3 regions of the Maridesulfovibrio zosterae DSM 11974 genome follow, and region 2 is predicted to be linked to each of the others. Evidence: predicted binding sites of a transcription regulator. Region 2 holds the regulator's gene; each other region holds the start of a gene.
The links. The regulator sigma-54, encoded in region 2, starts transcription at its own class of promoters, with help from an activator protein. The targets are predictions, from matches to a motif close to CTGGCACGGNNNNTGCTT.
Positions count from the first base shown of each region.

Region 1: the regulator sigma-54 is predicted to act here: its motif matches at 2,039-2,056, upstream of H589_RS0113280 (OmpA/MotB family protein).
Region 3: the regulator sigma-54 is predicted to act here: its motif matches at 1,250-1,267, upstream of H589_RS0116975 (NifB/NifX family molybdenum-iron cluster-binding protein).

Region 1 covers NZ_KE384342.1:380,398-383,682, reverse strand. Annotated here, with positions in the region: gene H589_RS0113290 (glucokinase) at 1-143, opposite strand, end outside; gene H589_RS0113285 (motility protein A) at 373-1,242, opposite strand; gene H589_RS0113280 (OmpA/MotB family protein) at 1,254-1,979, opposite strand; gene H589_RS0113275 (MBL fold metallo-hydrolase) at 2,208-3,164, opposite strand.
Region 2 covers NZ_AUDC01000016.1:6,946-10,230, forward strand. Annotated here, with positions in the region: gene H589_RS0110165 (PTS sugar transporter subunit IIA) at 1-362, opposite strand, end outside; gene hpf (ribosome hibernation-promoting factor, HPF/YfiA family) at 366-905, opposite strand; gene rpoN (RNA polymerase factor sigma-54) at 955-2,370, opposite strand; gene lptB (LPS export ABC transporter ATP-binding protein) at 2,706-3,285, opposite strand, start outside.
Region 3 covers NZ_KE384343.1:155,762-159,046, forward strand. Annotated here, with positions in the region: gene H589_RS0116965 (iron-sulfur cluster carrier protein MrpORP) at 1-190, opposite strand, end outside; gene H589_RS0116970 (NifB/NifX family molybdenum-iron cluster-binding protein) at 395-754, opposite strand; gene H589_RS0116975 (NifB/NifX family molybdenum-iron cluster-binding protein) at 756-1,238, opposite strand; gene H589_RS0116980 (sigma-54 interaction domain-containing protein) at 1,369-2,703, opposite strand; gene hypB (hydrogenase nickel incorporation protein HypB) at 2,854-3,285, opposite strand, start outside.

The sequences.
Region 1 (3,285 bases), on a different contig from region 2:
TCAAGAAGGTGCTCAAAACTTTTCGCTTCCTTACTTGATAGCCAGACAGTTTCATTCATAGTGATATGTCCGTCTGAATCAGTATCAAAAGCGGCAAATCGGCTATTGGTTCCGCCAATATCAACAGCTAAAACTCTTCCCATAACTCCTGCCTGTAAATTCGTATGTTAAGTATTTATGCAAGTACCCGTATACTCTTTAAATACATTAATACAATCGATGCAGCAAAGTAAATGCGCAATTCCCTATTTTTATTAAACCTCAAAGTCTGTCAAAAAATAGACAAAAAAAATACCGAAACTCCAGCCCGAACTATAAGGCCAGTGTTCCGGTATTGATTAACTTTAATGCCGGAGGATATTCTAATATCTATTATGATGCCTTAGCTTTCACTAAAGGGACTTCACGCAGAACCTTTTCTTTTGACTGCTTTTCATCCTTACGCATTTTAATATACTTGCGGGTGATATTGCGTAGAGCCTCAGTCTTGGCCTCACGATCCTCAGGACAAAGGAAGGCCACAAGCTTTCTTTCCAGTTTATATGGATTCTGTTCTTTTTTGATGGCAACAACCCCGTCCATAATCATTTTCTGATTAATCAGCTCATTACGGGTTCTTGAGCGAACTGTTTCCGCCATTGGCGCAAAAATCATATTGCTGAAAATAACCCCGTATAGAGTTGAAATAAAGGCAACAGGGATATGCTGGAGGATAACAGCCGGATTATCGATACCCATAAGCAGACCGATCAACCCTATTACAGATCCTGCTACTCCGAAAGCGGGTGCGTAACGAGCCATTGACTGGAAAATTCGTTCCGATTCACTACGTCTCATATGGAAAAATGACATTTCCGTTTTAAGGCAGTCTTTAATTTCTTCCTCTTCGAAATTATCCACTAACAGCATCAGAGCATTTCTAAGAAATGAAATTGTTGTTTTTTCCCCGGCTTTTTCAAGTGAAAGCATACCATCCATGCGAGACCTGACGCTGAGGTCAAGTAATGTATCAACTATTTCTTCATGTGTTGTAAGGCGTCCGGAATAAGCTACGTGAACAACTTTAAATGCTTCCCGAAGCTGTTCTACCGGATAACTCAACATAACAGCCACAGCCAGACCGGAGATAACAATAACCATCGCCGCTGCATTCCAGTAAAGAGCAATTCCACCGCTAAACCAGAAACTGGCCATGAAAACTATGGCAGAAATTACAACACCTGCTAAATTTTTCTTATTCATTACAGACCTCCTTATTTGGCATTACTTATGTCAGTATTGATCACAACAATCTCAACCCTGCGGTTATTGCCTGAAACTTTCCCCATCTCTCCGGGAAGTTCTGGAGCAGAATTACCTCTTCCGCTGACTATGATACGAACAGGATTGATAGATTTTTCGTTAATAAAATATTCAGCCACTCGTGCAGCGCGTGTAGCAGACAATTCAAAAGCTTTCTGGCGGCCAATCATATTAATATCACTGTCATCGGTATGGCCAACGATATGGATGGCATGATTGCTGGTTTTAAGCACTTCAGCCACTTCAGCAAGATATTGACGGGTTTTATTTTCAAAACTGCTTTTACCGGCAGAAAAAAAAGCATCCCCACGCATGACAATTTTAAGCTCTCCGCCCTCTTCCTTCATACTGACAGCACCGTCATCACTGCGATACAAAACATCCTGAGGGGTCATGATCACACTGGTAGTACTGCTCATGGCATCGCGATGAAACGAAATCATTTCAATCAGATCCTTAGCTGGATTATTTGAAACCTCTGTCTGGGCATTCCCTTCAAAAATAACTTTGATATTTTCTTTGGACTGGCTGTATATGAACAGCACTACAAACAAAACGAACATGACCATCATCAAATCAGCCCAAGGCACTGACCATCCGTTCATACCGGATGTGTCTGCATCATTGGAATCGAAGTCCATAAGTTCAAGTTCACTTTTTAAATCGTCAAATTTCATACCGGACTCCACAGTCTGATTGATTAAAAATAAAGTGGATAAAATTATCAATCAACATCAAGCAAAGGTAATGCCAATTGCTTAATCGTCGGATATTATAAGGGTTAATAAAGATATAGCGAATGCTAGAAAATGAAAAAGTCAAAAATAAGACATAAACGGTGATGCACAAGAAAAAAGGCCCACCTGAATTCAGGTGAGCCTTATGAACATCAACTTTACTTGTCACTATAGATCAATACACAATCCATCCTGTGCCATTATAATCTTATCCGGTTTACTTTCAACCAGCCCGGCAAATTCTCGAGTATCTTCTAAAAATTTATGCAGTTGAAAATCATCAAGAATCGGCTCCTGATGGAAAAGGCAAAGTGTTTTCACTCCTGCAAGGCCGGATAATTCTACAGCAATAATATTGTTGGAATGTCCCCAGTCTTCTTTAATGGAGTTTGCTTCAGCAAATGAATATTGAGCATCCATAATTAGCAGATCTGCATCTCTGAAAAAATCTACAAAATCTTTATCATTTAGAGCTGTAGCGCTCTTATGTTCGCAATCGGTTGAATATACAGCAGACTTGCCATTTTTTTCAAACCGGTAACCAAAAGAACCGCCGGGATGATATTGAGCTTTAACTATAATTTTCACTCCGCAAAGCTCAAACTCCTGTCCATTTTTAAGCCGCGTAAAATCAATTTTGGAACCAAGGTGATCAAAATGGACAGGAAAACCCGGTTCACTTTGCTGATTGCGCAACGCTTTTTCAATTCCGGGATGCCCACCATAAAACGAAATATGATTTCCGGGTACATAGGCTGGAACAAAAAATGGAAACCCCTGAAGGTGATCCCAATGGAGGTGGGAGATAAGAATATGATAATGAGCTCCGGACCTGCCCTGCCGCTCTTCCATGATTTTATTGCCCAGATCACGCAAGCCAGTTCCGCAATCGCAAATTATATATTCGTCATCAGCGCCTTCAATCTGAATGCAAGGAGTGTTCGTACCGTAAGAAGCCCGGACAGGAAAAGGAAGTTCGTTATCAATAAAAGAATCAAGATCCGTTGTTGAATCAACACCTTTTTCAATAGCGATTTCAAGAGCTGCTTTAACTTTAGCCCTTGATCTCTCAGCATTGAATGTGGCAGGGAGGGAACCTCTTGCTCCCCAGATACAAACCTTCATTGAGTTCTCCTATTATGAAATTTAATTAATTATTACCTGTAGAACCAATAAAGGGCAACAATTCTATTCAAAAAAATAACAGGTAATAAACAGAACTCTAAATCATGACCCCTTTAACTTG
Region 2 (3,285 bases):
GATATTTGTGCCAATACTTTTAAATGAGTTCCGGCTCCCTGTTCAGGAGCCAGAACCATAAAAAATATTTTGCACTGTTTCATGTCCAACGAGTCAAAATCGACACCATCAGCAGATCTGCCGACAATTACAACAATTTCTTCAAGACATTCCAGTTTTCCGTGGGGGATGGCTATGCCATCCCCTATACCGGTTGTTCCAAGTTTTTCACGATCAATCAGGACCCGCATGGCTTCATCCACGTCAATTTCAAGACCTGTGCCTTCAAGAGCGGAAACCATTTCCTTTAGAACTTCAGCCTTTTCAGAGCTTTGCAGTTCATAAATAACCAGATCCTTTACCAGATTATCACTTATATTCATCAGTTAGTATCCCGGGTCAATCAAACCGAAGTCGCCGTTATTACGACGGTATATTACATTAATAGCTTCGTTATCCGCATTTCTGAAAACAAGGAACTCATGATCAAGAGACTGGAGCTGCTCAGCAGCTTCATCAATACTCATGGGCTTAGGCACAAAGGAATCTGATTCAACAATTACAGGTTCTCTGTAAACGTCTTCTTCCGCATAGCTCAAAACGTCCATACGAGCAGGAATATCTTCCTTACGTCTATGACTCCTCATCTTTTCACGTGCGCGGCGAAGCTGGGCTTCGAGCTTGTCCAGAACCATATCCACGGTGGAATACATGTCCTCGGACACCTCATATGCAGAGATCTGCAAATGATCAGAGCTCAACACAACTTCTGCAACATGCCTGAACTTCTCCACTGAAAGATTCACCTGCATTTCAGTGTTATCAGGGTTTGTTACAAACTTGACAAGCTTGGAGAATCGAGTGTTTGCATATTCCTTCAGATGTTCAGATGCGTCGAAGTTCTTAAAGGTAAATACAATGTTCATAAAGAGCCTCCTTCGTAATGGGTGAATATGCTTGTTCTCCGGACTTACATTAGAAAACCTTTTTCCTCTTGGACGAGGACAGGATTCCCATTGCAGTCCTGTACTTGGCTACAGTCCTTCTCGCGATGTTGACTTCAAGCTGCTGTTTAAGCAATTCAGCAATTTTTTCGTCACTGATGGGTTTCTTACTGTTTTCTTCACTGATCAATTTTTTGATCGTTGCTTTTACAGATTCAGAACCGACCTGAGAACCATCATCAAGACCGAGAGCACTGTTAAAGAAAAATTTAAGTTCAAAGATCCCGTGAGGTGTCGACACATACTTATTTGTAGTGATGCGGCTCACCGTAGATTCATGCATCTCAATATCTTCGGCAACCTCCTTCAAAATAAGCGGTTTTAACTTTGTAACACCTTCTGAAAAAAAACCTCGTTGAAATCTTACTATGGATTCCAGGACCTTATACAGGGTTCTCTGCCTCTGATACAGGCTCTTCATGAGCCACTGCGCCGAGCGCATCTTTTCCTGAAAATATTCCTTATCCTCTCCCTTAGTGGATGCCAGTGTCTCCACATAAAATGCATTCATCTGCAACTTTGGAAGACCGTCTTCGTTTAAAACTATGACAAAATCACCATCATATTCATAAACATAAGCATCAGGGCTGACATAGAAAGAGTCTCCGCCTGAAAAACTTGCTCCGGGTAAAGGATCAAGTATCTGCATCAAGTCAAGATAACTCTTTAAATCTTCCATACTAAGCTTGAATTTACGGGCCAGAGGCTTATACCGCTTCTTTTCCAGATCATCCAGATGATCCCGTACAAGTGAGACCAGAATAGGATCATCATCAAGCTTAAGCACTTCCATTTGAATCAGTAAACATTCCTGAGGAGTACGTGCAGCCACCCCCACAGGGTCGAATCTTTGTATCCTATGCAGAACCTCTTCAACTTCTTCGATTTCAGCATAACACGTTTCACAGACTTCTTCCAACTCAATCCTTAAAAAGCCACCTGAGCTAAGATTACCAATAATGCAGTCGCCAATGGCCACTTCCTTTTCAGTAAAATCAGATAAACACATCTGCCAGCTCAAATGTCCATCAAGAGAAGTTGACTTGGTCAATCGTGACTCAAAAGACATTCCGTCTTCAAATGCTTCTGATTCACGTGATGATGACTGCTTGGAAGTACTTGAAAACTCACCGAGATAATTTTCCCAGTCAGCATCTTTGGAAATCTGAGCATCTTCAGCTGTTGCTGTTCCGGCATCAGCATCAGGAGAATCAGTTCTTTCAGCTGCCTCTGCTTCCTCAAGGATCGGATTTTCCATTAGTTCCTGATGAACGGAATCAACTAACTCCAATCTGGAAAGCTGCAACAACTTGATTGCCTGCTGCAACTGAGGAGTCATCACCAGTTGCTGAGTAAGCTTTAATTGTTGTCTAAGTTCCAACCCCATAAATGTCCGCCACCTTCGTAATTTAATACAATATATTCAATTAGAAATAATTTTCGGCAAAAAAAACTAAGTCAGCCCTTTATAAATTTGCTCTTCACTACTCTATGGGCTTATCTAAAGTATGCCACACTACTTTGCAGCTTGCAACAAGTTGTACAGATTTATCTGTAATTACTGACTTTTTTAATTTACATTAAGACATATGAAAAAAGTGTACCAATGTTCTTCAAAACTGTAAATCAGCAATGACAAAATTAATAAAAACTAGCAAAAAAATGCCGAATTCCAACAGGAATCCGGCATTAAAAATATCCACATTTCTATAGCAGTGTAGCTTATAAACTGAAACTGTCACCCAGATAAAGACGTCTGGCTTTGGTATTCTTCACAATACTCTCAGGTGAACCGTTGAGAATAACCCTACCCTCGTATACCAGATAGGCCCGATCACAAATGGAGAGTGTCTCACGGACGTTATGGTCAGAAATAAGAATACCCAGCCCCATATCTTTAAGGCTGGAAATAATATCCTGAATATCAATTACCGCGATAGGGTCGATCCCAGCAAATGGTTCATCGAGAAGGATGAACTTGGGATTGTTGATCATAGCCCGAGCTATTTCCAAACGTCTCCTTTCGCCACCTGACAGATACATGGCTTTCTGGTCAGCCAGGCGAAGAATATTAAGCTGGTCAAGCAATTCATCAGCTCTCTTACCGACGGCTTTACCTGAAAGTCCGGTATGCTCGATAATAATTTCCAGATTTTTACGCACAGAAAGCTTTTTAAAAATAGAACTTTCCTGTGGCAGGTAACTGATTCCCTGACGGGCTCTCTCATGCAGAGGCAGTCTGGTAATCGTTTTTTTATTGTAATAAACCTCACCGGAAGTAGGTTTAACAACACCGACCAGC
Region 3 (3,285 bases), on a different contig from region 2:
CAAGGGAAAGAGCTACAGCAATATTCGTGGCAACAGTACTTTTACCTACGCCGCCTTTACCGGAAATAACTACAATCTTGTGTTTGATTCTTGAAAGAGTTTTTTTCAGTTTCATGTCCTCGGGGCTACAGCCCTGAGAAGAACAACCTGAACCGGAGGAAGAACAGCTTCCGCAAGCATGATCACTCATTTATAAATCTCCTGCCCCTCACTGAAAGAGGGAGTTTTATTTTAAAAAACAAGCCCTTTTTTCAGGGCTTCATGTTGAAAATCTTTGAATTAAACTAAGACCTGAGTCTATCTTGTCAATGCCTTAATTTCGAGCGTAAAATGTTCAGTCATGCCTGCACACAAGGGAGAGGAGAAAAAGGCATGACTGAACTGGAGTTAAACTCTACCAGTGACCTGGTTTGTCTGCACCGCTTGCCGAACTAAGTTTTCCGTCTTTAAAATCAGAAAGAGCTTGTGCCACGGTTCCACCTTCTTTCAGGCAAACTTGAATGCGTCCTTTTTCAAGAGCAGTGTATGCTTTAGGGCCAACATGTCCTGTAATTACAGCTGTTGCACCCGTTGCAGCAACATTTTGAGCTGATTGTATTCCTGCTCCCTGAGCTGCATTAAGATTCTGGGTATTATCAACATATTCTTGGGTATCTGTTTCTGTATCGCAGATTAGAAATCCTTTAGCCCTACCGAAACGGGGATCAATATCACCGTTAAGATCATTACCCTGACAGCTTATTGCAATTTTCATATTAATCTCTCCTTGGTCCGGAATTTAAAGTCGCACCGACCATTCGGCCTGCGCCTCGTCCGGCTCTCTTATTTTTGAAGCCTCTGCCATCCTGTCTGCATTTTCCTGACGTTCCGACTCTACCGCCGCAACCAGGCATCATATAGTTTTCCAGACAGTTCTGGCTGTATGCTTCAAGAATTTCATCAACCATCCCTCTTATCCATGGGATGACTTTTACGCCAGCCTGCTCCAGATCATTTCTGGTACAGCCGCATATGGCGCCGCATATTAAAAACGTTGCCCCGCAGGTTGTTATGGCGGATGTCCTGTCCTTTGGGTCTTCTGAGGGAAGGGATAGGTAACCTGCGGGGCAAATTTTATTGTCTTCAACTCGAAACAGTTTCAGTTCCGAAGCATTGTCAAATACTGAGGCAAGCCTGTTCTCAAAACATGCTAAACAAAGTAGCTTTGAATTATTATTGCGTCCTTCGAATCCTCTCATGGATATAAGCAAAGCATAGCCCATGCCTGTAATTTAAAAATAAATTATTACAGATGCTTGGTGCTTGTCTTGAATTATTTAGACTGTTTTTGAGGCGAGAAATGAGTCTGTCTTTAAAGGAAAGGGCTAATTATGAGTCCTGTTCTTCACAATTAGTAAGTATGCGGCGCAAAGTGTCTTTGGATATGCCAAGTTCACGGCATGTTGCCATCTTTTTACCATTATTGCGTTCAAGGGCACGTCTGGCTGCAAGACATTTTACTTCTTCCATAGTCATGGGCATGTTGTCTGATGAAGTCGTTACTTTGGTTTGCGGCTGCATATATTCCGGAAGGTGTTCAACCTGAATGAAACCAGAAGGGCATAAGATGAAAGCAAATTCCAGAATATTTTCAAGTTCACGTACGTTCCCCGGAAACGGGTGTCGCATAAGAATCTGCAATGTATCTTCGGAAAGACCGTCAATGTCTTTGCCTTGAAGAGCATTAAGTCTGCTGATGAAGTGATTAATGAGTAGCGGAATGTCCTCTACTCTGTCTTTGAGGGCTGGAAGATTAAGAGTTACCACATTCAGGCGGTAATATAAATCCTGACGGAAAAGACCCTGCTCAACAAGGTCAGTTAAATTTTTATTAGTAGCAGCAATAACACGTACATCTGTTTTTACGCTTGAAACAGCTCCTAACGGTTCAAAGGTTTTTTCCTGCAAGACTCTGAGCAGCTTGACCTGTAATTTAGCTGGCATGTCGCCTATTTCATCGAGAAAAATAGTTCCGCCTGCAGCCAGTGCAAATCGTCCTGCTTTATCTTTACGGGCATCCGTGAATGCCCCTTCTTTGTAACCGAACAGTTCCGATTCAAGGAGGTTATCCGGTAGTGCCCCGCAGTTTACAGCTACGAAAGGGCCATTTTTGCGATCACTTAAATTATGAATTGCTCTGGCAAACAGCTCCTTACCTGTACCGGACTCTCCCAGCAATAGGACCGTAGCTTCGCTTTTACTTACCTGAGGTAAAATTGAGAATACTTTTGCCAGAGCTTTGCTTTTTCCAATAATATCCTCAAAACGACGAGAGTCTTCAACTGCACGGCGAATCATTTGAATATCAGTCAGATCTCGAAAGCTTTCCACTCCTCCAAGTATCTTACCGTCAGCATCTACCAGAGGTGATGCGCTGATGGAGACAGGAACTTTACGTCCGTCAGCATGAATAAAGAAAATTGATTTGTTACTGATGCGTCCGCAGTCGATCATGCACGTTTTTAATGCACAGTTTCCATCACAAAGACTTGAATGAAATACATCCCAGCACTTAGAACCAACAGCTTCATCAGAAGGAACACCGGTGATTCGGCTTGCTGCTTCATTGAAGAAGGTGATGTTCCAATCAAGATCAACAGTAAAAACACCATCCGCAAGGGAGTCTAATACGGCTGAGCAAGGAAGATTGCTGGGAAATTTCATTTAAATATACCTCAGGTGGCTTACGTGCCAAAGAGAAGGAAAAACCATCCTGTCAAAATCTAAGCCTCCGGAGAGAAAATTTAATTTTCAAGTGCGAAAAGTATAAAATAAAACAGTTCGTACACCATCCGGAGGCTTATATAAATCTATTTATGCTTTAGCTGCGCGGGCTTTTCTAAGCCAGTTGTACCAGCCATCCAGCCCTTCTCGTGTGCGGCATGACAGAGGGAATAGTTCAATGTCTGCATTGAGTTTTCTTGCATGATTTTTAGCTTTTTCGAGGTCGAAGTCTACGTATGGGAGCAGGTCTATTTTGTTAAGTATCATGACTGATGAGATATGAAACATGAGAGGATATTTTTCCGGTTTGTCATCTCCTTCAGTCACTGTAAGCAAGGTTACTTTGTGATCTTCGCCCACATTGAATTCTGCCGGGCAGACAAGGTTGCCGACATTTTCAACAAATAAGATGTCGATGCCTTCAAGATCAATAAGTGTGAGAGCTTCCTTAACCTGACTGGAGTTGAGGTGACAGCCGCCTTCAGTATTTATTTGTACAGCCTGTGCTCCGGTTGCAGCTAC